Regions from separate parts of the Paraburkholderia sp. GAS33 genome, predicted to be linked through region 1. Evidence: riboswitches for the same ligand, from Rfam matches in the RefSeq annotation. Region 1 holds a riboswitch; the other holds the start of a gene.

The links. A riboswitch is a leader RNA that binds a small molecule or an ion and turns the genes downstream of it on or off. The one in region 1 is predicted to bind glycine.
Region 2: linked by a shared signal. The riboswitch ahead of P3T24_RS02555 (D-amino acid dehydrogenase) and the one ahead of gcvT (glycine cleavage system aminomethyltransferase GcvT) in region 1 are both predicted to bind glycine.

The regions. Positions count from the first base shown of each region.
Region 1 covers NZ_JBNDMP010000005.1:78,680-94,395, reverse strand. Annotated here, with positions in the region: gene P3T24_RS16950 (L-serine ammonia-lyase) at 228-1,616, opposite strand; gene P3T24_RS16945 (alginate lyase family protein) at 1,644-2,738, opposite strand; gene gcvP (aminomethyl-transferring glycine dehydrogenase) at 2,904-5,834, opposite strand; gene gcvH (glycine cleavage system protein GcvH) at 5,910-6,290, opposite strand; gene gcvT (glycine cleavage system aminomethyltransferase GcvT) at 6,355-7,473, opposite strand; glycine riboswitch at 7,559-7,720, opposite strand; glycine riboswitch at 7,767-7,870, opposite strand; gene P3T24_RS16925 (hypothetical protein) at 8,026-8,373, opposite strand; gene P3T24_RS16920 (oxidoreductase) at 8,603-9,655, opposite strand; gene P3T24_RS16915 (UvrD-helicase domain-containing protein) at 9,801-11,885, shown strand; gene P3T24_RS16910 (c-type cytochrome) at 12,034-12,945, opposite strand; tRNA gene P3T24_RS16905 (tRNA-Arg) at 13,231-13,306, shown strand; gene P3T24_RS16900 (BrnA antitoxin family protein) at 13,402-13,683, opposite strand; gene P3T24_RS16895 (RAD55 family ATPase) at 14,013-15,488, shown strand; gene P3T24_RS16890 (response regulator) at 15,495-15,716, shown strand, end outside.
Region 2 covers NZ_JBNDMP010000001.1:545,468-561,183, forward strand. Annotated here, with positions in the region: gene P3T24_RS02510 (aspartate aminotransferase family protein) at 1-1,125, opposite strand, end outside; gene P3T24_RS02515 (glutamine synthetase family protein) at 1,161-2,495, opposite strand; gene P3T24_RS02520 (gamma-glutamyl-gamma-aminobutyrate hydrolase family protein) at 2,527-3,318, opposite strand; gene P3T24_RS02525 (hypothetical protein) at 3,622-3,843, opposite strand; gene P3T24_RS02530 (cupin domain-containing protein) at 4,265-4,816, shown strand; gene P3T24_RS02535 (aldehyde dehydrogenase) at 4,908-6,395, shown strand; gene speB (agmatinase) at 6,529-7,494, shown strand; gene P3T24_RS02545 (MFS transporter) at 7,520-8,800, opposite strand; gene P3T24_RS02550 (MarR family winged helix-turn-helix transcriptional regulator) at 8,797-9,330, opposite strand; gene P3T24_RS02555 (D-amino acid dehydrogenase) at 9,430-10,662, opposite strand; glycine riboswitch at 10,704-10,817, opposite strand; gene P3T24_RS02560 (LysR substrate-binding domain-containing protein) at 11,105-12,022, shown strand; gene P3T24_RS02565 (nuclear transport factor 2 family protein) at 12,162-12,563, shown strand; gene P3T24_RS02570 (SDR family oxidoreductase) at 12,629-13,384, shown strand; gene P3T24_RS02575 (DUF427 domain-containing protein) at 13,490-13,885, opposite strand; gene P3T24_RS02580 (SDR family NAD(P)-dependent oxidoreductase) at 14,136-14,882, opposite strand; gene P3T24_RS02585 (DUF3331 domain-containing protein) at 15,273-15,716, opposite strand, start outside.

The DNA of each region.
Region 1 (15,716 bases):
GGGGCCGACGGGCTTCGACAGCTTACGCCGACTCGGCGGCCGGTGTCACCGGAAAGGGCAATGTTGGCCCGCCAATCGGGCTATTGGCACAAGCTGCCAAGGTAAAGCCTCGCAGCGTGGCAGCGGCGGCGCGTTGTAAGGGATGCGTTGGCTACGACTTGCATGAAGTCACCCAGCCGCTGCTGGTCGTATGGCCGTATGGCCGAACGAAGCGACGCGGCCACAAATCAGCATTCGACAATATTCACCGCCAACCCGCCGCGTGAAGTTTCCTTGTACTTGGTCTTCATATCCGCGCCGGTTTCGCGCATCGTCTTGATGACTGAGTCCAGCGAGACATAGTGGCTGCCATCGCCGCGCAATGCCATCCGTGCCGCGTTGACCGCCTTCACCGACGCCATCGCATTACGTTCGATACACGGAATCTGCACCATGCCGCCAACCGGATCGCAGGTCAGCCCGAGGTTATGTTCCATGCCGATTTCCGCGGCGTTCTCGACCTGCTCGGGCGTGCCGCCCATCACCGCCGCGAGTGCGCCGGCGGCCATCGAGCAGGCGACACCCACTTCACCCTGGCAACCCACTTCGGCACCGGAAATCGACGCATTCAGCTTGTACAGAATGCCGATCGCTGCGGCCGTCATCAGAAAGTCGATCACGCCTTGCTGGTTCGAGCCGGACATGAACCGCGTGTAGTAATGCAGCACGGCGGGGATGATGCCGGCGGCACCGTTCGTCGGCGCAGTCACGACACGACCGCCGGCGGCATTTTCTTCATTGACGGCAATTGCGTACAGATTGATCCAGTCCACCATCGACAGCGGATCACGTAACGCCAGTTCAGGATTTCCCGACAGGGAGCGATACAACTGCGGCGCACGCCGCTTCACCTGGAACGGACCTGGCAGATTGCCATCCGCATCCTGATTGCCGATGCCGCAACCGCGCGCCACGCACGACTGCATCACGTCCCAGATCTTCATCAAGCCGGCGCGCGTTTCCTCTTCGGTATGCCAAACGCGCTCGTTTTCCCACATCAGTTGCGCGATGCTTTTGCCGGTCGCCTTGCACAGCGCGAGCAACTCATTGCCGCTGCGGAATGAATGCGGCAATTGATCGACCGCACTCAGCACCTTGGTATTCGGCGCCCCCGCAGTGACCACAAAGCCACCGCCGACGGACAGGTAAGTCGCCTCACGCAGCGTCTGACCTTGAGCATCGAACGCGTGCAGCTTCAATCCGTTCGGATGCTCGGCGAGCGCTTGCCGGTAGAAAGAAATGTGATCCTTCTGCACGAACGGCACCGGGTGTGTGCCAAGCAGCGGCAAAGAGCGCGAAGTGCGCACGGCTTCGAGACGCTGCGCGATCGTATCGGGATTGACGGTATCCGGCGCGTCGCCCATCAAGCCGAGCATCACACCGCGATCGGTGCCGTGGCCCTTGCCGGTCGCGCCGAGCGAGCCGTACAGATCCACCTTCACCGAAGCCGTACCCGCAAGCAGTCCGTCGCGTTCGAGCCCCTGGACGAACATCAGCGCCGCGCGCATCGGCCCGACCGTATGCGAGCTGGACGGACCAATGCCGATTTTGAAAAGGTCGAACACACTGACTGCCATTACTGCTCCTGCATATAAAAAACGGGGTTAACGTGCCGGCAGCGGCAGGCACACGGCCAGCCACGCGGGCGGGGTCGGCGCGAGCCGCAGCGCGATCGGCGCATAGCGGCCATCGAGACGCGCCGCGAGGTGAAACAGTTCAGCCGCATTCTTCGGATCCCAGTCACCCGAATAGCCGGGCAAGCCGGCTTCGCGACGCTTCGCATCGAACGGGACGTCCGAATGCACAAATTCGTCATGCGTTTTGGTGCCCAACGCGTAGGGCGTCAACCAGTTCAGCGCGGTGCCCAGCGTCGCGTCGTTGGTGGCCTTCTCCGGCAACCAGTTGCGGTTGTGACGGCGCGCGGCCAGCGCGGCGGTCACGAGCGGCTGCAGATCGTAAGTCACGTAATGCAGCGCATCGCGTTCCTTAAAGTCGATCGTCGAACCGTCCGGCTCGATGTTGTCGCCAATATGTTCGACAAACAGGCGCTGCGCCGCGTTGATCATCTTGCGGTTATCGAGCGTGAAGGCGGCCATCGCAATCAGTTTGACCCGGTGGCTCTGCCAGTTATTGCGAAACGAGCCGGTTAGCGGACGCGGTTGCGCGTCGATCTGCGCGATGTAACCGTTTCCAAGCTTCGTCAGAAACGCCATCGCTGCGTTACGCGTTTTCACTGGTAACGCGCTTGCGGTCATGTCGTAGGCGAGGATCAAGCCTTCGAAACGGGTTTCGTCGATCGGGTTGAAGCTCGGTTGATAGGTCGTGACCCAGGCGTACAGCAGGCGGTCGACCAGTTTCAGATAGCGGTCGTCACTGGTGGCGCGCCAGGCGAGCGCCGCGTCACGCAGGAGGTCCAGATCTTTCTCCGCTTCGACGCTCTGATCGTAGATCCCTTCGTGCGGTAAGGTGCCTTCGGTATGCAAGGTCGCCACCGCGTGCGCCTGATCGTTCAGATGCGCTTCCACGTTGGCGACCAGTGCCTTGACGCCCGGATCGGCATTCGTGCGTTCGCTGGTTTGCAGCGCTGGCGCTGCACAGAAATTCATCGCTGCGCGGGCATGCCGCACCGGCAGCATGACGGCGCCGCACACCAGCAGCAGCGTCGCGAGCGGCGTGCCCGCGGCCTGCCAGGACGGCATGCGCCGTGAATAGCTCGGGCTTTCCATCATTAGCACCTTTCGCACCATGCGACACTCCTTCGTTGGGCTGATTGGTGTGTGATGTTAGCCGTTCCCGGGCACGAACGACAGGACCGCGCGTCACCGTCAGGTGGCGCGCGGTTCAAGCCAGCGGATGCGACGCGGTTACTCGTAATCCGCGATGGGTACGCAGGAGCAGAACAGGTTGCGGTCGCCATACACGTTGTCTGCACGGCCAACCGGCGGCCAGTACTTCCTCGCAATCAGCGACGGCAGCGGATACGCAGCGGTTTCACGCGCATACGCATGCTTCCAGTCGTCCGCAATCACCACGGCCGCGGTGTGCGGTGCGTGCTTGAGCGGATTGTCTTCACGGTCCGAGCGGCCATCTTCGACGGCGCGGATTTCCTCGCGGATCGCAATCATCGCTTCGATGAAACGGTCGAGCTCTTCCTTCGATTCCGATTCGGTCGGTTCGACCATCAGCGTGCCCGGCACCGGGAAGCTCATGGTCGGCGCGTGGAAGCCGTAGTCGGCGAGGCGCTTGGCGACGTCGTCAACGGTGATGCCGCTGGTTTCCTTGATCGGGCGCAGGTCGAGAATGCATTCGTGCGCGACCAGTCCGCCCGGGCCCGAGTACAGCACCGGATAATGCGGCGCCAGCTTGTTGGCGACGTAGTTGGCGTTGAGGATCGCGGTTTCGGTCGCAGCGGTGAGGTTCTTCGCGCCCATCATCGCGATGTACATCCACGAGATCGGCAGGATCGAAGCGGAGCCGTACGGCGCGCCCGACACGGCGCCGATGCCTTGCGGCGCACGCTCGTAACCCGACGACGTCTGGTTCGGCAGGAACTTCGCGAGGTGCGCGCCCACTGCCACCGGGCCGACGCCTGGGCCGCCACCGCCGTGCGGAATACAGAACGTCTTGTGCAGGTTCAGGTGCGAAACGTCGCCGCCGAACTGGCCCGGTGCCGTGAGGCCGACCATTGCGTTCATGTTGGCGCCGTCCACATATACCTGGCCGCCGTGTGCATGCACGATCTCGCAGATTTCGCGTACGTTGGCTTCGAACACGCCGTGCGTCGACGGGTACGTGATCATGATCGCAGCCAGCTTGTCCGCGTGTTGCGCGGCTTTCGCCTTCAGGTCTTCAATATCGACGTTGCCTTGCGCATCGCAGGCGACCACCACGACCTGCATGCCGGCCATCTGCGCCGACGCCGGGTTCGTGCCGTGCGCCGAAGCGGGAATCAGGCAGACGTTGCGATGACCTTCGCCGCGCGATGCGTGATAAGCGTGGATGATCAACAGACCCGCGTACTCACCTTGCGAGCCGGCGTTCGGTTGCAGTGAAACCGCTGCGTAACCGGTTGCCGCGACGAGCATCTGCTCGAGCTGATCGATCATTTCGCGGTAGCCGACGGTTTGCTCAGCCGGCGCGAACGGGTGAATCTGACCGAACTCAGGCCACGTGACCGGCAGCATTTCCGAGGTCGCGTTCAGCTTCATCGTGCAGGAGCCGAGCGGGATCATCGAGCGGTCGAGCGCGAGGTCCTTGTCGGAGAGGCTGCGCAGGTAGCGCAGCATTTCCGTTTCCGAATGATGACGGTTGAATACATGGTGCGTGAGATACGCGCTGGTGCGTTCGAGCGCGGCCGGCACGGAGCTTTCCGCGGGCAGTTCGGCGTCGAGCGCGTCGATTTGCGGCACTTCGCTCACGAACGCCGCTTGCGCGAACACGGCCAGCAGATCGGCGAGGTCGCTGCGCTTGGTGGTTTCGTCTATCGAGATGCCGACGCGCGTGTCGCTCACGCGGCGCAGGTTGATGCGTTTGGCGACCGCCGCGTCGTGCAGCGCCTGGGTGCGGGCGCCGGTTTCGAACGTGAGCGTGTCGAAGAACGTTTCGTTGACGAGCGTATAGCCGAGCTTTTTCGCACCGGCCGCGAGCAGCGCGGCGACGCGGTTCACACGCTGGGCAATCGTCTTCAGACCTTGCGGGCCGTGATAGACCGCGTACATGCTGGCCATGATCGCGAGTAGCGCCTGTGCGGTACACACGTTCGAGGTCGCCTTTTCGCGGCGGATGTGCTGTTCGCGCGTTTGCAGCGCGAGACGCAGCGCGGGCTTGCCCTGTGCGTCGACAGTGACGCCAACGAGACGGCCCGGCATTTGCCGCTTGAATTCGTCGCGTACGGCGAGATACGCCGCGTGCGGACCGCCGAAGCCGACCGGCACGCCAAAGCGCTGCGTGTTGCCGACAGCCACGTCCGCGCCCCATTCGCCCGGCGGCGTGAGCAGCGTGAGCGCGAGCAGATCGGCGGCAACCACCACATAGCCGCCTGCAGCATGGACAGCTTCAGCCAGGGCACGGTAGTCGCGCACATCGCCGTTCACGCCCGGGTATTGCAGCAGCACGCCGAAGGCGTTGGCGCTCGCGGCATCCGCAGCCGGGCCAACCTTCACTTCGATGCCCACCGGTGTAGCGCGCGTCTTCACCACTTCGATGGTTTGCGGCAGCACGTCGTCGGCGACGTAGAACACGTTCGACTTCGGCTTGCCCACGCGTTGCAGCAGCGTCATCGCTTCGGCGGCGGCGGTGGCCTCGTCGAGCAGCGATGCGTTGGAGATGGCGAGGCCCGTCAGGTCGATGATCATCTGCTGGAAGTTCAGCAGCGCCTCGAGACGGCCTTGCGAGATTTCCGGCTGATACGGCGTGTAAGCCGTGTACCACGCCGGATTCTCGAGGACGTTGCGCAGGATCACCGTCGGGGTGTGCGCGTTGTAATAGCCCTGCCCGATATACGAGCGGAACACCTGGTTCTTGTCGGCCAGCTCACGCAGCGCGGCGAGCGCTTCGGCTTCGCTCTTCGGTTGCGCGAAGGGGCCGAGCGGCAGCGTTTCGGTGCGGCGGATCGTCTTCGGAATCACGGCGTCGATCAGCGCGGCGCGCGAGGCGAAGCCGAGGGCTTCGAGCATCGCCTGGCTGTCGGCCGAATCCGGGCCGATATGCCGTTCAGCGAAGGCGTCATGCACTTCGAGCGCGGCGAGCGAGAGAGGAGTGCGGTTCATCAGACGATCCGGGTGTTCGAGCTTCATGGGGTGTTCCTGGCGGTGCGGCCGTCCGCGTTCGTCGGACGCCGCACCTGACGTTTAAAGCGGGTTTGAAATAACTTACTCGCCGATCGACTTGCTGTACGCGTCGGCGTCGATCAGGCGGTCATGCGTCGCATCGGCTGCCGGCTTGATCTTGAACAGCCAGCTGTCATACGGCGTGCTGTTGACGGAGTCGGGCGTGTCGGCGACAGCCGTGTTGGCTTCGATGATTTCGCCCGAGACCGGCGCGTAGATATCGGAGGCGGCTTTCACGGATTCGATGACGGCGACGGTGTCGCCGGCGCTAACGGTCCTGCCCAGTTCCTGGACTTCGAAGAAGACGATGTCGCCGAGCGCTTCTTGCGCGTGGTCGGTAATGCCGACCGTCAGCGTGCCGTCTGCTTCGGTGCGGACCCATTCGTGCGATTCGGTGTATTTCAGATCGGCCGGGATGCTCATCGGATGCTCCTGTGCGGTGTGTACGGTAAAAACTTAAAAAGGAGGAAGCGCGCGCAACGAAAGCTTAAGCAGCAAGAACTTTGCCGTTGCGCACGAACGGCAGTTTTACCACGCTTGCGGGAAGGGCTTTGTCACGGATTTGCACGTGGACGACATCGCCGGGCTTCACGTCCTTCGGCACGCGTGCAAAGGCGATGGATTCCTGCATGGTGGGCGAGAATGTGCCGCTGGTGATTTCGCCTTCGCCGTGCGGCGTGACGACCTTCTGATGGGCGCGCAGCACGCCGGCAGCCTTGCCGTTTTCCTTTTGCAGGATCAGTCCGACAAAAGCGCACTGGCAACCGTCCGCTTCGAGCTTCGCCTTGCCGACGAAGTCGCGCGGCGAATTCAGATCTACGGTCCAGGCGAGACCGGCGTCAAGCGGCGAGACATTGTCGTCCATGTCCTGGCCGTACAGGTTCATGCCGGCTTCGAGGCGCAGCGTGTCGCGCGCGCCCAGACCTGCCGGGCGCACGCCCTGGCGCACCAATGCGTCCCAGAACTCGCAGACGGACGTGGAAGGCAGCACGATTTCGAAACCGTCTTCGCCGGTGTAGCCGGTGCGGGCAACCATCAACTCGCCGAACGGCGTGTTCTCGACGATGGCGGCGTTAAACGGCTTGAGGAGTTCGGTGGAGGTGCGGGTGGACGGCGCGACTTGCCAGACCTTTTCGCGGGCGTTCGGACCTTGCACGGCGACGATCGACAGATCGCGGCGCGGCGTGATGGTCAGGCCATAGCTGCCTTCGCCGTTGAGCTTGCCGAACCAGGCGATGTCCTTTTCTGCGGTGGCAGCATTGACCACCAGGCGGAAGTGGGTTTCGGAGAAGAAATAGACGATCAGATCGTCGATCACGCCGCCGTTCGGGTTCAGCAGGCAGGTGTAGAGCGCCTTGCCCGGCGCTTGCAGCTTGCCCACGTTGTTAGCGATTGCGTGTTCGAAAAACGCGCGGACGCGCTCACCGGCGAAATCGACCACACACATGTGCGACACGTCGAACATGCCGGCGTCGGTGCGCACCGCGTGGTGTTCGTCGATTTGCGAGCCGTAGTTGACGGGCATGTCCCAGCCGCCGAAATCGACCATGCGGGCCTTCAGCGCGCGATGGGTGGCGTTAAGCGGGGTGTGTTTGAGTTCGGTCATCAGGGCCTCAGGCAATCTCGACGGATAACAAAAAGGCCATGCGGCTTCATTCCTCGCGGCCAAAAAGCCTGCGAGCGATGCCATGCATGACCCCTCTGTCCTCGATACCTGAGAGATTGCGCTGCCGTGCGGGTTTGCAAGTGCCTGCGAGCCATCACGGTGAAACGCGCGCCCCTTCGGTGGGCAGCCTGCCTGGCTCGATGATGGTCGATGCCGGTGGCTACTGCCGCTCTCCAGAGTGCGAAAAACCGGTGCCTGATGCAGCCCGGACGATGCCGGAATCAGACGGGTTCTTCGACGCAGCCGGTCCTTTTGCCTGAGAGTTTGTGGGTGTGCCCCTTCGGCGGCGCGGCCCGCAAAAAACATGGCGGCCAACGCTCTCTCCCGACGCGTGCGGCGAATGTACGCGAGGCCCCGAGGCTTGTCAAATGAAGGCTCTGGAGAGCTATGCGGCGGTGCAGCGGGCGGCGCGAGCGCCAAAAAAAAGCGCGGGGGAATGACCCCCGCGCCTGTGCTTTCACGGCGAATTGCTGAACAGATTGACTGAGCGGCTTACTCGCCGATTGCGTGTGCTGCGCCGTCGAGTTCCTGGTTCAGCACGCGCTGCTCTTCACCCGACAGGCCACCACCATGCTGGGCAGACATGTCACGCGCTTCCTGACGGATCACGTCGAGGCGGTGATGCAGCGCGCCACCTTGCGGGGGCGGGTAATAGCCTTGATTGACGTGATTGTCGATGCGGCGGCTCAGGTTGTCGGCACGGCCGTAAACCTGATTCAGGCGCTGAACTGCGATTTCGTGCGGGTTAGGTCCCGGGGGCGGTGCCTGTTGCGGGACCACACAGGCGGCCAGCGAAGAAACCAGTGCCAGACTTGCCAGCGCACGGGTGAAACGTTGCATGCGTACTCTCCTTTTGTTGGTCGGAGTTAGCGCTTGAGCGCTTACTCCGGTCCCATGCAGTTGCCTGCGGTCGTCGTGGTCTTGATCGACGGGTAGTTCGATATCGTGAAGCAACGGCTAGCCGCAGCCACACGATGACCTGAATTCAGAAACATATTGTAACGGACCGTCCCTTTCGGAACTGTTAGCAGCGGTTGTCCGCATGTAAGCCGCGACTTGCGCGGCGATCTCAGCGGATTCGCTCGAAGGGCAGGCGCCGGCCTTCCTCTTCGCTGCGCGCGGCCAGTTCGATGATCGTCATGACGTCGACGGCGTCCTGAGGGCTGACCGGGAAACGCTCGCCATCGAGGATGGCTGCCGCCAGCGAGCGATAGAAGCCGATATAGTCGCCGTCGCGGGTCGGCAAAGCGCGTTCAGTTTCCTGATTGCTCGCGTCCAGTACGCGCAGCAGACCCGCCGGGTTGCCACCAGCAAAACCGGCGTCACCCGGGCGCAAACCCGCTCGCAACTGATCTTCCTGGGTGTCGAGTTCACGCTTGACGTAGCTGCCGCGCGTGCCGTCGATTGCAAAGCGCGGCGGCGCGAGCGCGGTGAGGGTGGTTGCGTGCAGCACGACTTCGAGATCCGCGTAGCCCAGCTGCAGATGAACGTAGTCGGTGGCGCCCCCGCCATCGCGATGCGTTTTGACGGTGGCCGACACCGTGGCGGGCGTGCCGAAGAGCGCCAGCGCCTGGTCGATCAGATGCGGCCCGAGATCGAACAGCAGGCCGCCGCCACGCGACGCTTCCTCGCGCCAACGCGGCCGCACATCCGGACGGAAGCGGTCGAAATGCGACTCGTAGTGGGTGATACGGCCCAGCTCACCGCTGGCGAGCAGGTCGCGAACGGTGAGGAAATCGCCGTCCCAGCGACGGTTGTGGAACGGCGCGAAGGTGAGGCCCCGCGCCAGCGCCAGGTTGGCGAGCGTGAGCGCCTCCGTGGCCGTCAGCGTGACCGGTTTGTCGACCACCACGTGCTTGCCGGCTTCGAGCGTGCGTTTGGCGAGGTCGAAGTGGGTGTCGTTTGGCGTGGCAATCACCACGCATTGGATGTCGTCGAGCGCGAGCAGCGCATCGAGATCGGGCACGACTTTGGCGCGCGGATAGTCAGCCCGAGCCGGCTCGGGTTTGCTTGTCGCGATCGCAGCGACCGTGGCCCGGCCGCAGTGCTCGATCACCGGCGCGTGGAAGGTGGCGCCAGCAAAACCGTAACCCATCAATCCTGTTTTCAGCGGTGCAGACATGTGAGTTTCCTGCAAGAATGCGCGCCGCTTTGCCACCGCGGCGACGACGCGCGGCCTGTAATTGTGGCATGTCCGAGCCGTCACCGGCTTCGTGTTAGCATCCCTGCCCGCACCCTCAACCCGCAACACCCCCCGCCCAAACACGATGTCCGCTGGCCTGAATCCCGCTCAAAACGAAGCGGTGCGCTACCTCGATGGTCCCTGTCTTGTGCTTGCCGGCGCAGGCAGTGGCAAGACGCGCGTGATTACGCAGAAAATTGCGCACCTGATCGAAGTCAAAGGCTTCGAGCCGCGCCATATCGCGGCCGTCACCTTCACGAACAAGGCGGCGGCGGAAATGCGCGAACGCGTCGGCAAGCTGCTCGAAGGCAAGACGCTGACCACGCCCGGTAAGGAAGGCCGCAAGGTGCCCGTCAATCAGTTGACGGTGTGTACCTTCCACTCGCTCGGCGTGCAGATTCTGCGTCAGGAGGCCGAGCACGTGGGCCTGAAGCCGCAGTTCTCCATCATGGATTCGGACGACTGCTTCGGCATGATCCAGGAACAGGTCGGCTCGACGGATAAGGGTTTCATCCGCAAGATCCAGTCGATCATCTCGCTGTGGAAAAACGGCCTGATCATGCCGGAAGAGGCGGTGGCGATTGCGGCGAACGAGGACGAGCACCAGGCGGCGATTGTCTACCGCAACTACGTCGCCACGCTGCACGCTTACCAGGCGGTGGATTTCGACGATCTGATCCGCCTGCCCGCCGAGCTCTTCGCGAAGAACGAAGCGGTGCGCGACCGGTGGCAGAACAAGCTGCGCTATCTGCTGATCGACGAGTACCAGGACACCAATGCTTGCCAGTACGAGCTGCTGAAGCAGCTGGCCGGCCCGCGTGCTGCATTCACGGCGGTGGGCGACGACGATCAGGCCATCTACGGCTGGCGCGGTGCGACCCTGGAGAATCTGGCGCAGCTCGGCAAGGATTTTCCGAAACTGCATCTGGTGAAGCTGGAGCAGAACTACCGGTCGACGGTGCGGATTCTGACGGCCGCCAACAACGTGATCGCGAACAACCCGAAGCTGTTCGAGAAGAAGCTGTGGTCCGAACACGGCATGGGCGACACGATCACCGTGACGGGCTGCAATGACGAGGAGCACGAAGCGGAATCCGTGGTGTTCCGCTTGTCGGCGCACAAGTTCGAGCGGCGTGCGCAGTTCCGCGACTACGCGATCCTGTATCGCGGCAATTTCCAGGCGCGGATCTTCGAGCAGGTGCTGCGGCGCGAGCGGATTCCTTATGTACTGTCGGGCGGCCAGTCGTTTTTCGACAAGGCCGAGATCAAGGATATCTGCGCGTATCTGCGCCTGATTGCCAACGCGGACGACGATCCTGCTTTCATCCGCGCCATCACTACGCCGCGGCGCGGCGTGGGCAACACGACGCTCGAGGCGCTCGGGTCGTTCGCGGGTCAGGCGAAGGTGTCGCTGTTTGAGGCGGTGTATATGGGCGGGATCGAGGCGCGGCTGTCGGTGCGCCAGGTTGAGCCGTTGCGCACCTTCTGCGATTTCATGCAGCGCCTCACCGACCGCGCGGAAAAAGATCCGGCCACCGAGGTGCTCAACGACCTGATGGATGCGATCCACTACGAGGCCTACCTTTACGACGCGTTCGACGAGCGCCAGGCGCAGTCGAAATGGCAGAACGTGCTGGAGTTCGTGGAGTGGTTGAAGCGCAAGGGCACCAAGCCGGAGCCGGAAGCGGGCTCCGAAGCTACGGGCTACGACAACGCGGACGGTCTCGCAGATACCGGCAAGAACCTGCTGGGCTTGATCCAGACGGTGGCGCTGATGTCGATGCTCGAAGGTAAAGAGGAAGATCCGGACGCGGTGCGGCTTTCGACGGTGCACGCGTCGAAGGGGCTCGAGTATCCGCACGTGTTTCTGGTGGGCGTCGAGGAAGGCATCATGCCGCACCGCGGCGGCTCGGACGACGCGCCGATCGACGACGCGCGCATCGAGGAAGAGCGCCGGCTGATGTACGTGGCGATTACGCGGGCGCAGCGCAGTTTGCATCTGAACTGGTGCAAGAAGAGAAAGCGCGCGCGGGAGACGGTTGTGTGCGAGCCGTCGCGGTTTATTCCTGAGATGGGACTGGACGAGGCACCGCCGCCGACGGCGGAGGAAGCGCCGATGACGCCGAAGGACAGGTTGGCGAGTTTGAAGGCGTTGTTGCAGAAGCCTTGAGGTGTGGCTTTTGCCCCTATGGCGTCCGGTGCCTTAGCGCTAGTCAGCGCCTGAACGTAAAAAATCCCTGCTCGTGTTGCCACGGTGCAGGGATTTTTCTTTGGGTCTTGCTGTTTAGCTGGTGCCCAGGCGGGGCGCAACTTAACGCTTACTTCGCTGCGCTGACCATGTAGTCGACGGCGGCCTTCACGTCGGCATCGGACGCGTTCGATCCGCCCTTAGGCGGCATCGCACCCTTGCCGTGCAGCGCATAGTTGTAAATCGTGTCCATCGGGTCCTTGAGACGCGGTGCCCATGCCGCTTTGTCGCCGAACTTCGGGGCATTCAGCACGCCAGCGGCGTGACACGCCTGGCAAACCTGCGTGTAGAGCGCCTTGCCGGCCTGCGAGGCGTCCGCGCTTTGCGCTGCGTCTCCGCCAGGCGCGGCTGCCGGTGCGCTGGCGATCGAGGCAAGCGCGGCCGCTGCCTGGGACGCTGCTGCCACGCCAGCGTCAGCCGGGGCGCCGGAAGCGGGTGCTGCCGCCGCGGCAGCGCCTGAGGCCGCTTGCGCTGCTGTCGGGGCCGCCGGTTGGGCAAAATTGCCGCCGGAATTGTTCGCCATATAGACGACGGCGCGGGCAATCTCGAAGTCGCTGTAGTCGTCCGGGCTGGTGCCGCCGCGCGGGGGCATGGCGCCCGTGCCGGTCAAGGCGGTGTGCACGAGCGTGTCGTAGCCTTGCGCGATGCGCGGTGCCCAGTCCGTGGTGTTGGTGAACTTCGGTGCGCCTGCCGCTCCGGTGGCGTGACAGGCCGAGCAGACCGCCTTGTAGACTTCCTCGCCGGTCTTGTAGACGCGCGGCGCGTTGGCGTCGCGAATGTCGACCTGGGCTAGCGGCGCGATGCGGGCGCTGACCTCGGCGTCGGAGAGACTGTCGGTACCGGCGCCGGTGCGCGTCCAGTTGTCCGCGTAGATCGCGAGCAGGACGATGATGACAACTGGAATAGCAAAACCGGCAATGATGGCGGCAATGAGCTGCCCGGGGGTCTTGATCGGGGCTTCGTGATTTGGTGCTTCGCTCATGCTTGTCTCGTCTCCCGTGGGTATTGTGAGCGGTACAGCGTGACGCCAACGACCTTATTCTTTATAGCCACTGGCGATTATAGACGGAACGTTTCAGCGGCGGCGAGGGCTGGCGGGGGTATTCAGCGGGCGTTTACCCCTATCGGCGGTTTGGGCTGGGGGATATGGGCTGGATCGCCCGTGGCGTGTGCCGGGCGGTCGGTGGACGGGTCGGCTGAAACCGGGTATCCTCTCGGTCTCGATTTGGTGCCGGTTTCACGGTTTTACGGCGCTTTTCGTGTCAATGCGCCCGTAGCTCAATGGATAGAGTACTGCCCTCCGAAGGCAGGGGTTGCTGGTTCGATCCCAGCCGGGCGCACCAATCTTGACAGGGATTCTCGCGAATCTGCCTGTTTCTGCTTTCCCGAATGACACCTAAATTACACCCGCTCGCCCGCGTATGGCGCGGAGTGTGCGTCATACGCGGTGCGTCTTGAGCCAGTCGCGCAGCGCGTCATTCATGCGCGTTTGCCAGCCGTCGCCGCTTGCCCTGAAGCGATCGATTATCTCGGCGTCGTATCGAACCGTTACCGCGACTTTGGGGTGGGCAAGCTTTGGCCGGCCACCGCGCGGCTTCATTTGCGCGAACTGTTCATCCGTCGGCTCGAATGTGTCAGGATCGTCCGCGATGCCGCGTGCAATCGCGGTTTCTTCTTCTGGTGTGTTACGAATCAATTTGGATTGCTTTTTCGTAGTGATCAATTCTCCCGGTTGTTGGCCTTGCGCTGAATGAAGCTGGTCGACCCTTCCCATCCCTGAGTCGGTCCAGGCGACCGTCACGCTGTGATGTAAAGGTTCGTGACGCTGGACCTGTGCGCGCAAAACGCACCACTGGGCCAACGATTCGGGCTCCATCTCTCCATGCTTCGACCATCACAAACGATACCGAGAAGGTAAAATTTCGTTGCACCTTGTCGGGTGCGCTTTTCTGTCAGCGCGGCGAGTCAGGTACACGGTTTGCTTTCTATTGGGGGATTTGCTGATTCCGCGGCGGCCCCTTGTTTGAACCTTCGCAGACGATTCAAAAAATGACAACTCACACATCTCCAGCGTCGCGCCATTCGAACGTCGAAACGGGTGTACCGGGCCTCGATACCATTCTCGGCGGAGGTCTGGTCGGCGGCGCTTTGTACCTGATAGAAGGCATGGCTGGCGCGGGCAAGACGATTCTGTCGAGCCAGATCGGCTTCCATCGTGTCCTCCAGGGCGAGAAGGTGCTGTATATGACCTTGATCGCTGAATCGCACGACAAACTCCTCGGGCATTTGAGCGCACTCAGCTTCTTTGACGAGAAAGCGGTCGCGGAGAAAATGTTTTTCGTCTCGGGCTATCACGCGCTTATGCAGGGCGGACTTGATGGCTTCCTCAAGCAGGTTGCCTTGAGCCTCCACCAGTACCGCCCGGGCCTGCTCATCGTCGATGGCTTTCGCAGCGCACGCGAGTTCAGTGAAACGGACCTCTCGCTGTCCAAGTTCATCCATGAGTTGAACGCGCTGGTTGCTGCCATGAACTGTACGACGTTGCTGCTGGCTCCTTTGTCGGGTAATGAGCCGCATCCCGAACATACGCTCGTCGACGGCCTGATTGAGCTCAACCGTTACAGCGATGGCATGCGCCGCACACGCGAAATTGAAGTCCACAAGATGCGTGCTCGCGATCACATGCTGGGCAAGCATTTCTTTCGTATAACGGACAGCGGCCATGTCATGTTTCCACGGCTGGAAGCACGATGTGCGGAGCAGCCTGGACCGGCCGACCTCAAGGCGCGCCTCGGATCGGGTATTCCACGTCTTGATGAGTTGCTCGGCGGAGGGTTTATAAAGGGCTCCACGACCACGCTGATGGGCGCATCGGGAATCGGCAAGACGCTGCTTGGGCTGCAGTTTCTATCGGCCGGTGCGCAACGCGGCGAAAAGTCCGTCTATCTTGGCTTTTACGAGTCGCCGCAACGGCTCATCGGCAAGGCTGAATCCGTTTCAATTCCGTTGCAGGCGGCGTGCGACGACGGGCGGCTGACCGTCCAGTGGCAACCGGCCATTGAACTGGCAATAGACGAACTGGCAGCCACCGCTCTCGCTACGGTGAAGCAGACCGGCGCGACGCGACTTGTGCTTGACGGTATCGACGGGTTTCGTGATTCAGCAATGCGCACTGGCCGGTTTGGTCTGTTCCTCAACGCATTGACTCATCAGTTACGCGCCGCAGGGGTGACAACGCTTCTCACAGAAGAAGTGCCGTTCAATTCCGATCCCTCCGTTATGCGCGGAATGCGTCTCTCGGCCATGACTGAAAATCTCATTTTGCTGCGCTATGCGGAAACCGACACGGGTCTGCATCGAATGATCTCCGTGGTCAAACAGCGCGAAAGCGCGCACGATTCTTCGCTTCGGGAGCTCGTCATTACCGAGAAGGGACTCGATGTTGTCGACGCTTTTCCGGGTGCGGCGGGTTTGCTCGGTGGCCGCGGGGCCGCCGCAGGGATTGTTGGCCGGCTCGACAGTTGACGCGCCATGAAAACGATCATGGTCGTGGATGATGAGTTCGATCTTCTGACTATCTGGAGCCTGCTGCTCGAACAGGTCGGCTATGCCGTCATGACAGCGCCCGACGGTGCGGTCGCGCTTGAGCTGATCCGCAAGGCCAGGCCGGACCTCATCCTCAGTGACTGCATGATGCCAGTCATGTCCGGCCCAGAGCTATGCGCCGCCCTCTTCGCAGATCCGGACCTGCGG
Region 2 (15,716 bases), on a different contig from region 1:
ACCGGTGTCGGTCTTGACGCGCTCGACGATTTTCTCGTCGCGCAAGAGCTTCAGGTTGGCGACCGCCACCGCTGCCGCAACCGGATGGCCCGAGTAGGTGAGGCCGTGGTTGAAGTCGCCGTTTTCGACAATGACTTTGGCGACGCGGTCATGCAGACCGACCGCGCCCATCGGCACATAGCCGCTCGTCAAGCCCTTGGCGAGTGTGATGAGGTCGGGCTCGAACTCGAAGTGCTGATGTGCGAACCATTCACCGGTGCGCCCGAAACCGCCGATCACTTCATCTGCCACCAGCAGGATGTCGTACTTGCGGCAGATGCGCTGGATTTCCGGCCAGTAAGTCGACGGCGGGAAAATCACGCCCCCCGCCCCCTGGAAAGGCTCACCGATAAACGCGGCGACGTTCTCCGCGCCGATCTCGAGGATCCTGGCTTCCAGCTGCTGTGCGCGGGCGAGACCGAATTCTTCCGGCGTCAGATTGCCCTCGGCTTCGCCGAAATAATACGGCTGGTCGATGTGAACGATGTTCTCGACTTTCGACGGCATCTGCTCATGCATGTAGCCCATGCCGCCGAGCGTGCCGCCGGCGATTGTCGAACCGTGATAGCCGTTCTTGCGCGAAATCACGTACCTCTTCGCGTGCTTGCCCTGCGTGGCCCAGAACTGATGGACGATGCGCAGCACGGTGTCGTTGCCTTCCGAACCGCTGTTGCAATAGAAGAAGTGATTGAACGGAGCCGGCGCCAGTTCCGAGAGCAGCGCCGACAGTTCGATCACCGGCGGATGCGTGGTCTTGAAGAAGGTGTTGTAGTAGGGCAGTTCCAGCATCTGCCGGTAGGCGGCGTCGGCGAGTTCCTTGCGGCCGTAGCCGACGTTCACGCACCACAGACCCGCCATACCGTCGATGATCTGGTTGCCTTCGGAATCCCATACATACACGCCCTTGGCCTTGACGATCACGCGGCTGCCGGCCTTGTTGAGCGAACCCATGTCCGAAAACGGGTGAATATGGTGTGCCGCGTCGAGCGCGCGATACTCAGCAGTGCTGCGTTGTTGCGATACCTGCGCGAACGCCACCGGCTGGGCCGGTTGCACGTACGCGACCTCTTCTGTTCTGTAGCTCATGTTGCCTCCAGTTGTTCTCTTGGCTTACGCACGTCTTAAACGTGCAGCAGCAGGTGCCGGCGTTCCCACGAACTGATCACGCGGAAAAACGCTTCATACTCGGTTTCCTTCAATGCCAGATAGGCCTTGACGAATTTCTCGCCGAGCACTTCGGCGATCGGTTCGCACCCGCCCATCAGCGTCAGGCCCTCTTCGAGATTGCGCGGCAATTGATAGGGCAGTTCGTAGCCGTCGCTGATCAGCGGCTCGGTAGGCCGCAGATTTTGCGTCATGCCGAGGTAGCCGGCCGCAAGCGTTGCGGCAATGGCGAGGTAGGGATTGCAATCCACGCCTGGAATGCGGTTTTCAATGCGTCGTGCAGCCGGCCCCGAATGCGGAATCCGGAAGCCCACCGTGCGGTTGTCGTAGCCCCACGCCACGTTGATCGGAGCCGCCATAAAACGCGACAAGCGGCGGTAGGAGTTGATGTACGGTGCGAAAATCGGCATCAACGCGGGCGTGTATTTCTGCAGGCCGGCGATATAGCCGTCGAATAGTTGCGTGGGCTTGCCGTCGGGGCCGGTGAACAGGTTGTGCCCGCTCTCCTCGTCGACGAGGCTCTGATGCATGTGCATCGCCGAACCCGGCTCGCTTTCCATCGGCTTGGCCATGAACGTCGCATACATCTTGTGACGCAGCGCGGCCTCGCGCACCGTGCGCTTGAACAGAAACACGCTGTCCGCGAGCTTGAGCGGGTCGCCGTGCATGAAGTTGATTTCCATCTGCGCTGCGCCGACCTCGTGGATCAGCGTGTCGACTTCGAGCTCCTGAATGTCGCAATACTCATAGATGTCTTCGAACAGCGGATCGAATTCGTTGACCGCTTCGATCGAGTACGCCTGGCGGCCCGTCTCCGGACGGCCGGTCCGGCCGATCGGCGGTTGCAGCGGCAGGTCCGGATCCTTGTTCATGTCGACCAGGTAGAACTCGAGTTCCGGCGCAATAACCGGCTTCCAGCCGCGGGCCTTGTACAGTTCGAGCACCTGGCGCAGTACCCGGCGCGGCGAGATGGCGACCGGTGTGCCGTCGAAGTGCACGCAGTCGTGAATCACCTGCGCGGTGGGATCGACTGCCCACGGAATCAGGCGGATGGTCGAAGCGTCGGGAACGCAGACCATGTCGGGATCGGTGACGCCGGTCAGTGAACCGTCCTCCGGATAGTCCCCTGTGACGGTCTGGATCATCACCGCTTGCGGCAGGCGCATGGATTCCCCGGATTCGAACTTGCTGCGCGGAATGATCTTGCCGCGCGCGATCCCGGCCATGTCGGGAATGATTGCTTCGATCTCGGTGATGCGGTGTTGCTTCAGAAATTCGTCGATGTCTTGCATGATTGTTCTCTCAGTTTTTGCGCGGACCAGCTCAGGCGTGCGTGGCGGCGGATGCCGCGCCATAGCCGGCCCTGGTGCGCATTCGATCGCGGCATGCATCGCCGAATGCCCGGAAGATCGCGGTGGACAGCGCGTCGTTCGCGTGCTTCCACTCGGGGTGCCACTGCACACCCAAAGCGAAGGCACGCGCATTCCTGACGCTCACCGCCTCGATCAGTCCGTCCGGCGCAGTGGCTTCGGCCACGAGGCCGTTGCCTAGCCGCTCGACGCCTTGTCCGTGCAAGGAATTCACACGTGCCTCATTCGCTCCCGCTGCAAGGCGCTGCAGCAGGCCGCCCTCGGTCAGCGCGATGGAATGCGACGGTGCGTATTGCACGTCCAGTTCGTCTTCCTTGTTCTCACGGTGGTCGTTCAAACCCGCCACCGCGTGAACGCTTTGATGCAGCGTCCCGCCGAACACCACATTCATTTCCTGAAAGCCGCGACAGACGGCGAGGACCGGCACACCGGCGTCGATCGCTGCAGCGAGGAGCGGCAGCGTCGTCGCGTCGCGTGCAGCATCGTGCAGCGTGCCCGGTACGCTGGGCTCGCCACCGTAATGGTGCGGCTCGACATTCGAATAGCTGCCGGTAAACAGCAAGCCGTCGACCGTCGCGAGAATCTCGGCAGCGGCCTGACGGTTGCCGAGCGCGGGCAGCAGCATCGCCAGCGCGTGTGAGCCGTCGACGACAGCGGCGATATATTTCTCGCCGACCGTGTGCGACGGGTGCACTCCCGTCATCGTTCTGTCGGCGCTAATGCCGACCAGGGGTCTGGTTCGCATGACTAAATGAATGGACGTGTTTATTCCCCGCGGGACGCGGCGCGAACAACGTTAAAACAGGCGCGGCACGATTCCGCAGCCGTGCGCAGGGCGCAAAGCCACCGGAAGTGCAGGCGGAGGTCGTTAGCGGACCATGCCGCGCATTGCTATCAGGAAAGCCGTTCGGTTCAGCCCATTACCTGGCGCAACGGATACGAATGCGCAGACAACAGACGACACGACGCATGCACAAGCGCTGGTGCCGGTAAAGGCACACGCATACGCTCAGGCAAACAGGTGAACCGAACGGTAAATAGAGAGGCGCTAGGGCAGCAGGGAAGCGACTTCGTCGGTGCGTACGGCGATGAAAGCGCGCGCAGAGACGGAATTGTGGCGTCGGACAGAACGGCGGGACAGGATCGTGAAGACGGACAGAAAGCGGCGAAACGCAAGGCTGCCGTTGCTGCCGTCGGCGATGGTGCCTTCAGGACGAAGACATCTCGCCTGACTGCGTTCCCACCTAACCAAAGGGCCTCGGACTCTCACGATTACACTCGACTAGCGACGTTGAAAGTATTGAACGCCTCGTTCAGAAACGCACAGGGCGTTTAAAGAAACGTGACGCGGGTTGATCGCCTGGTGCCGCAGCGAAACTGCTTCGCTTCGTCGCAAAACACTCGCTGGAGGATCTGTGACGTTGGCATGACGACCGCCTGTGAACCAGCATATACGAGCCAATATTGCCGTCAAATCATTTTTATAAAAGATTTATCAGGGCTTACCCGAGGCAATAGGCCAAAACCCGCGGGTTGGGTATGCGTATTGCAATAGCCGGTATTTCGAATGCATCAAAGGGTTTTCCCCAGCAGCGGCAGCCTTAAAGTGATTAGAATATTCAACACTCGCGCAGACCCGACGCGATCCTGCTGATTCCTTACACGGGTTCATCCACTCTGAGAGTGCAGCGATGTCCATCGAAGTTGCGTCCCGCCTGCAGTACATCCGTAAGAAGAATGGCCTGTCTCAGCGCGAGCTGGCCAAACGGGCGGGCGTCACTAACGGAACTATTTCGTTGATCGAACAAAATCGCGTGAGTCCCTCAGTCGGGTCGCTCAAGAAGCTGCTCGAGTGCATACCGATGAGCCTCGCCGAATTCTTCACGTTCGAAGTGGAAGCTGACCGCTCCGTGGTGTCGCGCCGCGCCGACATGCCGAATCTCGGCAACGAGTCGATCGAGTTCTATCTCGCCGGTGCGGGTGTGAAAGACCGCAACATGGGCATCTTGCGCGAAGTCTATCAACCGCTTTCGGACACCGGACCGGAGATGCTCGTGCACACCGGACACGAGGGCGGGGTGATCGTCAGCGGTCAGATCGAGTTGACCGTGGACGGCGCTACGTGGCTGCTCGACCCCGGTGACAGCTACTACTTCGAAAGCCGCTTGCCGCACCGTTTTCGCAATCCCAGCGCGGAACACGTCTGCGAAATCGTCTCGGCGAATTCGCCGCCGAGCTTCTAGACTTTCCGCGTCAACGTCGTTGCGACGCTCGTGATGGCTGCGAGGGCGGCTCTCACGCTGGACGTCGAACGCATAACATTGAGGCATCCTGATGGAAAAGACTCTGGCTTACTGGCAGGACAAGGCCGCAACGCTTTCGATCGAAGGCCGCGCGTTTATCGACGGCGAATATCGCCATGCCGCGAACGGGCGCACCTTCGATTGCCTGAGCCCGATCGACGGCAAGCTGCTCGTCAAGGTGGCCGATAGCGCGGCGGACGATGTCGACGCGGCGGTTGCGGCCGCGCGCCGCGCCTTCGATTCGCGTGTGTGGTCCGGGCTGAATCCGCGCCAGCGCAAAGCTGTCCTGCTGCGTTGGGCCGGCTTGATGCGCGAGCACCTCGACGAGCTGTCGCTGCTCGAAACGCTCGACGCCGGCAAGCCGATTGGCGATACGACTTCGGTGGACGTGCCAGGCGCCGCGTACTGCGTCGAATGGTTTGCCGAGGCGATCGACAAGATCGGTGGCGAAGTGGCCCCGGCCGATCATCATCTGGTGGGGCTGGTCACGCGTGAGCCGATCGGCGTCGTGGCAGCGGTAGTGCCGTGGAATTTCCCGATCCTGATGGCGTCGTGGAAGTTCGGCCCGGCGCTGGCGGCCGGCAATAGCGTGGTGCTGAAGCCCTCCGAGAAGTCGCCGCTGACGGCCATCCGTATCGCGCAACTTGCCCACGAAGCGGGTATTCCGGCGGGCGTGTTCAATGTCGTGCCGGGCGCCGGTGAACCGGGCAAGCTGCTCGCGCTGCATCCGGACGTAGATTGTCTCGCCTTCACCGGCTCGACCAACGTGGGCAAACTCATCATGCAGTACGCCGGTCAGTCGAATCTGAAGCGCGTATGGCTCGAACTCGGCGGCAAGTCACCCAACATCGTGATGCCGGACTGTGCGGACCTCGACCGCGCCGCCAACGCCGCCGCGGGCGCGATCTTTTACAACATGGGCGAGATGTGCACGGCTGGTTCGCGCCTGCTCGTGCATCGCGACATCAAGGACGTGTTCCTCGACAAGCTGATCGCCGCTGCACGCGGTTATGCACCGGGCAATCCGCTGGACCCGAAGACCTCGATGGGCGCAATCGTCGACCAGGTGCAACTGGACCGCGTGCTGGGCTATATCGAAGCGGGCCGCGCGGAATCGAAGCTGCTGCTCGGGGGCGGCCGCGTGAAGCAGGAGAGCGGTGGCTACTATATCGAGCCGACCATTTTCGACACCCAGGCCGATGCTAAAATTGCACGTGAAGAAATCTTTGGACCGGTGCTGTCGGTCATCACGTTCGATACGGCGGAAGAGGCCATCAGGATTGCGAACAATAGTGAATACGGCCTGGCTGCCGCAGTCTGGACTTCGAATCTGACCACCGCTCACGAAATGGCGCGCAGCCTGCGGGCCGGCACTGTATGGGTCAACTGCTACGACGAAGGGGGAGACATGAATTTCCCGTTCGGCGGCTACAAGCAATCGGGTAACGGCCGCGACAAGTCGTTGCACGCACTGGAGAAGTACACCGAGCTGAAGTCTACGCTGGTGCGGCTGCGCTAAAGGATTCGCAAGCCAGCGCGGCGGTGCGCGATTACGGCACCGTCGCGTTCCCAATGAATCCGAAGCCGGGCGATACGCGTACAACCTCGGGAAACCTCGCGCGTGTTGCCGGCATGTTTTATCAGGTCATCCCATGACTGAACTTCTCTATGGCGACGGTGCAATCCGCCGTCCGTCCCTGTACGGTTCCTCGATCGAAAACACCTATGCGGGCGTGCTGTCGTTCATGCGACGCAAGTACACGCGCGAGCTCGACGGTGTCGACGTGGCTATTTCGGGTGTTCCACTCGATCTGGCGACCACCTTTCGCTCCGGTGCGCGCCTCGGTCCTGCTGCGGTGCGTGCGGCAAGCGTGCAGTTGTCCGAGTTGTACCCTTATCCGTGGGGATTCAATCCGTTCGACGATCTCGCCGTGACCGACTACGGCGACTGCTGGTTCGACGCGCACAATCCGCTGACTATCAAGCCGGCAATCGTCGAGCATGCGCGCACGATCCTGCGCTCGGGTGCGAAGATGCTGACGCTGGGTGGCGATCACTACATCACCTATCCGCTGCTGATCGCGCATGCCGAGAAGTATGGCAAGCCGCTGTCGCTGATCCACTTCGACGCACACTGCGATACCTGGGCCGACGACAGCCCGGACAGCCTGAATCACGGCTCAATGTTCTACAAGGCGGTCAAGGACGGCCTGATCGACCCGCAGACCTCGGTGCAGGTCGGCATCCGCACGTGGAACGACGACTTCATGGGCATCAATATCCTCGATGCGGCGTGGGTGCACGAGCACGGTACGCGAGCCGCGGTGGAGCGGATCATGTCGATTGTCGGCGAGCGTCCCACTTATCTGACCTTCGATATCGACTGCCTCGACCCGGCCTTTGCACCGGGTACGGGCACGCCGGTCGCAGGCGGCCTGTCGTCGGCGCAAGGGCTGGCGATCGTGCGCGGCCTGACCGGTGTGAATCTGATTGGCGCCGATGTCGTGGAAGTGGCGCCGGCCTATGATCAAAGCGAGATCACCGCGATTGCCGCGGCGCATATTGCATGCGATGTGTTGTGCCTGTGGCGGCAGCGCAAGGTAGCCGGTACACGTTGATGCTTCAGCGGCACTGACGTTGGCGTTAGCTCGTGGAGGACGCTCCGCGCGGCTGACGCCGGCCCTCGAGCAGACCCAGCGTGTAGACGGCAAGTGCGCCGCTTGCCAGCGCCAACTGCCATATCAGCATGTCGTTGCCGAGCGCTTTCATTGCAAAACCGGCGAGCAAAGGGCCGACAATCGAACTGGCGCAGAAAGTCAGCGAAATCAGCCGCATATTGCGGATGAGTGCAGCTTTCGCGCCGGAGGCCGCGGCGTAGACGCCGAGCGTGAGGAATGCGCTGTTCAGACCGCCTAGCAGCAGCGCGCTCGCGCCGAGCAGCCATGAAGCGGGCGCTGCGAGTCCGAACGAGACAATCGATAGCGCACTGATTGCGGCGCAAAACATGACCGCTGTCGGCAGGCCGGTGCGATCCACTAGCCAGCCGACCGGAAACTGCAGGACCATGCCGCCAACGCCGAAACACGTCAGCAGTGTGGCGGTCTGTGTGACGCTTAGGCCGCGGCCATTGGCGAAGAGGGGAAAGAGGCCGAATAGCGCGCCATCGCCCAGGCCGCCTACCACCACGACCACCATGCCCAGGGCGATCAGCGGGTCGATACCGTTTGCCTGTCTGCTGGCGGCGCGCTGAGCCGACCGGGCGGCCTGGAGCGCATCGGCGGCTTCGTCAGATTCGGTATCCTCAGGAACTTCATGAACCCCGGACGCACGAGCGAGTTGGCTGCTTTGTGTGTTTGCATCATCGGCGGCATCGGAACCTGCCAGCCAGAGCGGGACGGCCGCGGCGAACGTACATGCCGCGCCGGCTATAAAAATGATTGGCCCGTCGACTCCGCACCACGCGGCCAGCGCTGGACCAATCACCCCCGCGACGGCGATCAACGCTTCGTGCATGCCGACCACGCGCCCGCTGGCATCCGCAGGAACCAGCCGGTAAAGCCAGGTCTCGTTCGCGATCCAGCGCAGCCCCATGCCGAGCCCGATCAGAAAGCCGGGGACGATCCATAGAGGCCAGGTTAGTGCGCGGATGCTGGCGAAGGCGATGACCGTTGCCGCCAGCGCGAGCAACACGGTGCGCCTGGCGCCGAACCGCTCCACCAGTCGTGGCGCCGAAAGCAACCCGGTAAACATGCCCGCCCACTGAACTGCGGAAAAGAGCCCGGCTCGCGGTGCGTCGAGCCCTTGATGAGCCAGCCAGACAGGCAAGACCATGAAGCCGATGCCGAACTGGCCGATCTGCGTGAACGCCGACACGGCGGTCAGCGCTCCAATCGCACGCCAGCGTGCAGAGACCGCGGCATTCATGCGCCGCTCCGCTGTGGCATGGGCAAGCCCTGGTCACGGCATTCGACCGGGCAGCCTGCCTTCAGGCAAGGGCCCTCGTCGCACAGACGACACAACTGCATGGCATGCGCTGGATCACGCGTTTCATGCCAGAGAATCTTGATCAGCAGGTCTTCGAACACGATGCGTTCGTCCGCGTCGAGACGGCTGACCACGCGCTGCAACATCCGTTCGCGCGCGGCCTGCATGCGCTTTGCTTCACGCTTGCCGGCGGCGGTGAGGGCGAGCGCTACAGCGCGCTTGTCGGGGCCGGGCTTTTTCTCGATCAGGCCCGCTTCGACAAGCCCCGCCACCGCACGGACTGCCGCCGGATGCGAAAGGTCCACCGCATCGCGCAGTACTTCGATGGACGAATCGGGGTACTGGCCAACGGCATTGAGCATGGCGCGCGCCGTGGGGCCGGCGAGGGTGGCCACGGTGTTTTGCGCGTTCATCTCGTCTGTCACCAGCAGGGCGAGTACGCCGAGGAGGTTTTCGGTGCGCTGCGTCATGGCGATGCCTCAACGTGTGCAGTGTGCATATATGCATGATGCACACGTTGAGGCGAGAGCGCAAGCTGCTTCTGAACGCCCGCGAGCAGCCGGAGAGGGCTAGGCCGCGCGCTGGCTGGTCTGCTCGATCACGTCCGCTACACCTGCAGCCGTGGCCGCCGAAAGTGTCCAGCCGAGATGCCCGTGGCCGGTGTTATAGAACACGCCCGGCAAACGGCCTTTGCCCACCTTCGGCAACATGCTCGGCAGCATGGGGCGCAGACCGGCCCACGGTATGACGCGCGACGTATTCACCTGCGGAAAATAACGGCGCGTCCAGTCGACCAGGGGCGCAATCCGTTCGGCCCTGATATCGCGGTTGAAGCCGTTGATTTCAGCGGTTCCTGCCACGCGGAAGCGATCGGCGCCGAGGCGGCTGGTGACGATCTTCGCGCTGTCGTCGAGCAGGCTGACCCACGGAGCGCCTTGCTGGCTCGCTTCATCGTCGAGACAGACGGTGATCGAATAACCTTTGACGGGGTAGATGTTGACGTGGTCGCCCAGCATCGAGGCGAATTCGCGGCTCCTGACACCGGCGCACACCACAACCCGCGCAAACGACTGCTGAAACGGCTGCCCCGTTTTCGTGGCCGCAATGCTGAATGCGCCAGTCTGATCACGCGTGATCGAAGCAATCTCCGTGTCGTAATGGAATTCGACACCTTGGCGCTCGCATGCCTGAGCGAGACCGCGCGTGAACTTGTGAATATCGCCGGTCGAATCGGACGGTGTAAAGAAACCGCCGTGGAAGGTGCCGTCGAGCGCGGGCTCGATCCGGTGGATTTCGTCAGCGCTTACGGGCTCGCGCTCGAGACCGCCTTCCTTGAGCAATGCATTCACCTTCGCGGCTGCATCGAACTCCTTGCGGGTTTTGTACACGTGCAGGATGCCGCGCCGTTCGAGGTCGAAATCGATCCCCTCGCGTTCCGCCATCGAAAACAGATGCTGCCGCGCGGCAATCGCGAGCCGCACGGTTTCAATCGTGTTCGCGCGGTAGTGCGGAATCTGCCGCAGAAATTCACCCATCCACGAGTACTTGTGCCAGTTCGGCAGGGGATTGAGCAGGAGCGGTGCGTCGCGGGTCAGCATCCAGCGCAGGCCCTTGAGGACCGTCGCGGTGCTGTTCCACACTTCCGCGTTGCTGGCCGAGAGCTGGCCGCCGTTGGCGAAAGAGGTTTCCATCGCAGCATAGCGATGGCGTTCGAACACGGTGACGTTGAAGCCGCGTTGCGCAAGGGCGTAAGCGGTCGTGACGCCGGTAATGCCGGCGCCGATGATGGCGATACGTGACATGTCATGGTCCAGAGTGAGTGAGCACGGCCGTTTCCGGCTTCCATGCCCCATCTGTCCATGTACCTGAGAGTTTCTTTCCGTGCGCACCCCGTTGCCGGGCGGACGGAAATCCCCTTCGGTGGGCGCTGAAAGCGCCGCTCTCCAGATGTTCCCGCTGGGCGGTCCTTGTGCCTGAGAGTTTCCGGGGCGGTTGCTCCGTCGGCGCCGCCACCGCCTTTCGGCGTGACAGTCTCTCCCGCGACAGCGTGTAGAACGGCGTAAAGGTAGCCTTTCCCAAAAAATAGGGCAAGCGATTTTTGCAATGCGACCTGGTTCGAACATCAGGATGACACGCGGCCCGGCAACCATGCACTGGATTCGCCTGACATTTGCGAAATATGCATCAATCGTATAGCCTTTGCCCAGGCTCACCCGCCTCCAGCAACCACCTACAGCCGCCACCGTGAAGGACATCCTCTCCCTCAAGCTTTACACCCGCGTCGCCCGTCTTGGCAGCTTCTCCGCTGCGGCGCGCGAATGCGGGCTGTCGCAATCGCAGGTATCGCGCATCATCGCCGATCTGGAAACCGACCTCGGCGCGCGGCTGCTCACGCGGACCACGCGTGCCGTCGTGCTGACCGAGGCCGGCGCCGAGTTCCTCGCGCGTCTCGATTCAATCCTGATCGCGCTCGAAGACGCCGAACACAGCGTGCGCGATGGCGGCGAACTGCGCGGCATGCTGCGCATGAGCATGCCGGCCAGTGTGGCGATTCGCGAGGTCATCCCGCGTCTAACACCGTTTCTCGAACTTCATCCGGAGCTACGTCTGCAGGTTTTGCTGGGCGACCGTCCGCAGGATCTCGTCAAGGACGCGGTGGATGTCGCTATCCGGCTCGGGCGGCTGGTCGATTCGAGCGCAACCGCCACGCTGATTACGCAGATCCAGCGCGTGATCATCGCCTCGCGCGACTATGTGGACCGTTATGGCGCGCCGGAGAGGCCGGAGGATCTCACGCGGCATCGCATCGTCGGCGGGCCGGCGTCGGTGGTCCCGTCGGGCTGGAAATTCGAGCGTGCCGGCGAAGAGGTGGTGGTCGATCTCGAAGCGCATTTCTCGACCAATGAAAACGAGGGCGCTGTCGCCGCCGCGGTAGGAGGTATCGGCATTACCTCCACGACCGAATGGGCCTGCCGGCGCGAGCTGGCCGACGGTTCGCTCGTCAGGCTGCTCGCCGACTGGACGACCGACGCCGTCCCAGTGCATGCGTACTTTCCAATGGGCCGGGCAACCCGCGCGGCAGGGCGCGCAGTCGTCGAACACCTCATGGCCGATCTGCGCCGTGAAGCGCGGCCATCTATGCGCCGCATACATAAGAGATAGCGAAAAAGAGCGGCTACCGCTGCCGTTCAGCCGCCCTTATCTTTACTTCACCACGCAACCGTTCCGGCTCTGCGTTCCGTCGACGTCCGAGATGTCCGGCGGCGCTTCGACTCATCTACCTTCATCTATCGAGACTGACATGAGCACAACCACGCCTGAGCAGAACAAGGCCCTCGTCCTCGAGGCTTTCGATACGCTTTTCAATAAGCGCGACTACGCGGCCGCCGAACGCTTCTGGTCGGACCGCTATATCCAGCACAGCGCACACATTGCACCGGGGCGCGACGGGCTGTTCGGTCTGATCCGCACGCTGCCTGACACGCTACGTTACGAGAACCAGCTGATCGTGGCCGAAGGCGACTACGTGATCGCGCATGGCCGTTTCTCCGGCAGCGGCAGGCCAGCCGCGTGGATTGCAGCGGACGTGGTCCGCTTCGAAGACGGCAAGCTCGCCGAGCACTGGGACGTATTGCAGGACGAGGCAACCAGGGAGCAATCCGCGAGCGGTCTGCCGATGTTCGGCGACCGTTTCCCGGAGTGAAGTCCTAGCCCAGAAACATTGGACTTCGAAACCACGATGCCTTGAACATTATTTAGGACACCATCATGAAACTGACAGGAAACACGATTTTTATCACAGGCGGCACCTCGGGTATCGGGCGCGCATTGGCCGAGGCGCTGCATCAGCGCGGCAACAAGGTGATCATTAGCGGACGCCGTCGCGGCCTTCTCGACGAGGTGGTCGCAGCCAACCCCGGCATGGCCGCCATCGAGCTGGACATGACTGACGCGGCAAGCATCGAGCGGGCCGCGGCGCAACTGATCCGCGACTATCCCGACTTCAATGTGCTGATCAATAACGCCGGCATCATGCAACCGGATAGCGCTGCGGGCCGGATCGACGATGTGCTGCTGGTTTCTACCGTCGAGACCAATCTGATCGGGCCGATCCGCATGACCTCGGCGCTGCTCGGGCATCTCAAGACGAAGAACAATGCGGTGGTCGCTTATACGACCTCAGTGCTGGCGTTCGTGCCGCTGGCCGTGACTGCAGTGTATTCGTCGACCAAGGCCGCGTTGCATTCATACATCATGTCGCAGCGCTTCATGTTGCGCGATACCACGGTGCGAGTCCTCGAAATCGCGCCGCCGTGGGTGCGCACCGACCTGATGAACAGCCGCGAAGCTGAACAGGCGATGCCGCTGGATGCGTTTATCAACGAGACTATCGCAGTGCTCGGTACGGACACCGATGAGGTGCTGGTGGATGCGACCGTGCTGTTCCGCGGCAATCCCGGGCCGGGTGAACATGAACTCGTGAACGGGTTCAATGCCCAGATGGTCGAGGTGTTTGGCGGGTGAGCGGTCGTCTGTGGAAGATCGTTGAAGAGAGAGACCGCGTGAGCAAGCTGGGACGCTGCTCACGCGGTAAGTCATAACCGTCATGAAGTCGCGAAGTTCGCCGGCTCAGGCGTGCACTTCGATCGAATCTACACGGTCCGGATAGAAGGCGAGGTGGTCCTTGATTGCCGCGACTGCCGTGTACGGATGTTCATAGGTCCAGACCGAATTCACCGAACGCTCTCCGCCCGACGGGATCGAAAAATACGAGCAATCGCCCTTGTACGGACAATAGGTCGTATGTTCGGTGCGCTCCAGCAGCGTCATGTCCGTGTCCTTTCTGGGGATGTACAGGACAGCAGGGTAGGCCGCTTCGCGCAACGTCAATGCTTCGCGGGTGTCGGCGATCACCTTGCCCCCGAGCTTGACGACGATGCGCGCCGGGTTCGGCTCGACGGTGATCGGATGATCGGCGCCTGGAATCTTGACGGTCTTGCCTGTCTGGTTCAGGTTGCTTGACATTGAAACACTCCTTGGGTTGATTCGCCGCGCAGCGTGGGCCGCGCTCGGCGAGACGGGTGTTGCGGGCCACTGCCCCTATGATCGGCCCTTTGACGATTTTGCGCAGGAACGATGACGCGACCGGTGGCCAGGTCTTCCACGAGTGTCTCGATGCCTGTCACACGCGGTTCGATCACATGAAGACAGGCTAGACCATACGCGTTCGGACGTCCGGCGAAATAACAAAGGCCGCCTCCAGATTACTGTTCAATCAGAGCTTCGAGCCGCCATCCACGTGCAGCGTGTCGCCAGTGACCCAGCGGGCCGCATCGGAAGCGAGGAACGCGACCGCACCGGCAATGTCGTCGGGCTGCGCGATGCGCTTCAATGCCTGCATGCCTAGCGTGATGTCGCGACCGGCATCCGTCTTCGTGAAGTTCGACATGTCGGTGGCGACTACGCCAGGCGCAACCGCATTCACGCGAATGCCACGTTCGCCGAGTGCGGAGGCGAAATGCTTGACGAGCGTATCGACCGCGCCTTTGGTCGAGGCATAGGCCGACAGCACGCCCACCGCGGAATGGGCGGCAAGCGACGACAGCAGTACGACGCTACTGCCCTGGCCAAGCACCGGCAGCAGCTGTTGCACGAGGAAATAGGGCGCCCGCACATTCACCGCGAACAGATTGTCGAAATCTTCAACGGTGGTGTCCTCGATGCTCGCGGCCTTGGAGATGCCGGCATTGGCCACCAGAACGTCCAGCCGTTCGCCGACCATTTCACGCACCGCTGCTGCTAGCTTGTGCGGACCGTCTGCCGCACGCAGATTGGCGCCAACCTTCTCTGCCTTGCCGCCGGCTGCGCGGATCTCGGCAACGACAGCGTCGGCCTCCTTCTCGCCACTGCTGTAGTGAATCAGGACCTCTGCGCCCTGTCTGGCGAGTGCGAGGGCGCTGGCGCGGCCGATGCCACGCGAAGCGCCGGTGACGAGAGCGGTTTTTCCAGTCAGGCTAGTCATGGTCAATCTCCAGTGAGGTTAAAAGCTGCTGTGCCTGTGAAGTTCGGATGCGTGTTCGTCATCCGGTAGTTCAGAGCTGTGACGCGCGGGGGGTGGACGTTCGCGTCGCTGCCATGAGAGCTAATTTAGGGGTGCACAGCACAAAGGAAAAAGACTTTGTGGGCTGGTGGCCATGCCTCGCGGGCATGTGCTGCAAACGCAATGCCGCATGATGGGCGCTGAGTGGCCCAATGAGGCTTGCTATAGGAGGGTGTCGGGGAAATGAAAGTATGTTGGGGCGTGCACGACCGGAAGATCAAAAAAACCTCCCAGGCAGCCACAGCCTGGTGATCTGGCCGCGCTGTGGTACCGTCGCGCGGCCGGAAGACCACCCTGCAGATTCGATGCGCGTTACAGCGACGCTTCGAGTTCCTCGATCGCTTCGGCGAGCACCATTTGCGCGGCATTGGCCGGCCGTGCCGCAGTGCGGCCTGCGGGCCCATAAACCGCGTCGCCGCGTACGATGCTGGATCCCGTGATGGCGCAAATGCCCTGCGAGCGCGCGATCCTGCGAATCCACAACTGTTCGCAGTAGTTGGCGGCGGTGGAGTCGCGCCACGTAATCGAAACCGATTTGGCGGTGAAACGCTCGACAAACGTCACCACGGCGCTTTTGTTTTCGGCGGCCCTTCCGCGCGAACGATCAGCCGCTGCACCTCGGCGCGCCGGGTTGGCGCAATCGCGACCGGAGCGCGTCGCGGAGAGGCGAGGCGCGCCTTGCATGCGGCCCGTAGCCGCCGCTTCTTCCACATCGCTATCACCCATCTCGTCCTGCGTGGACAAGGCGCTTTCTTT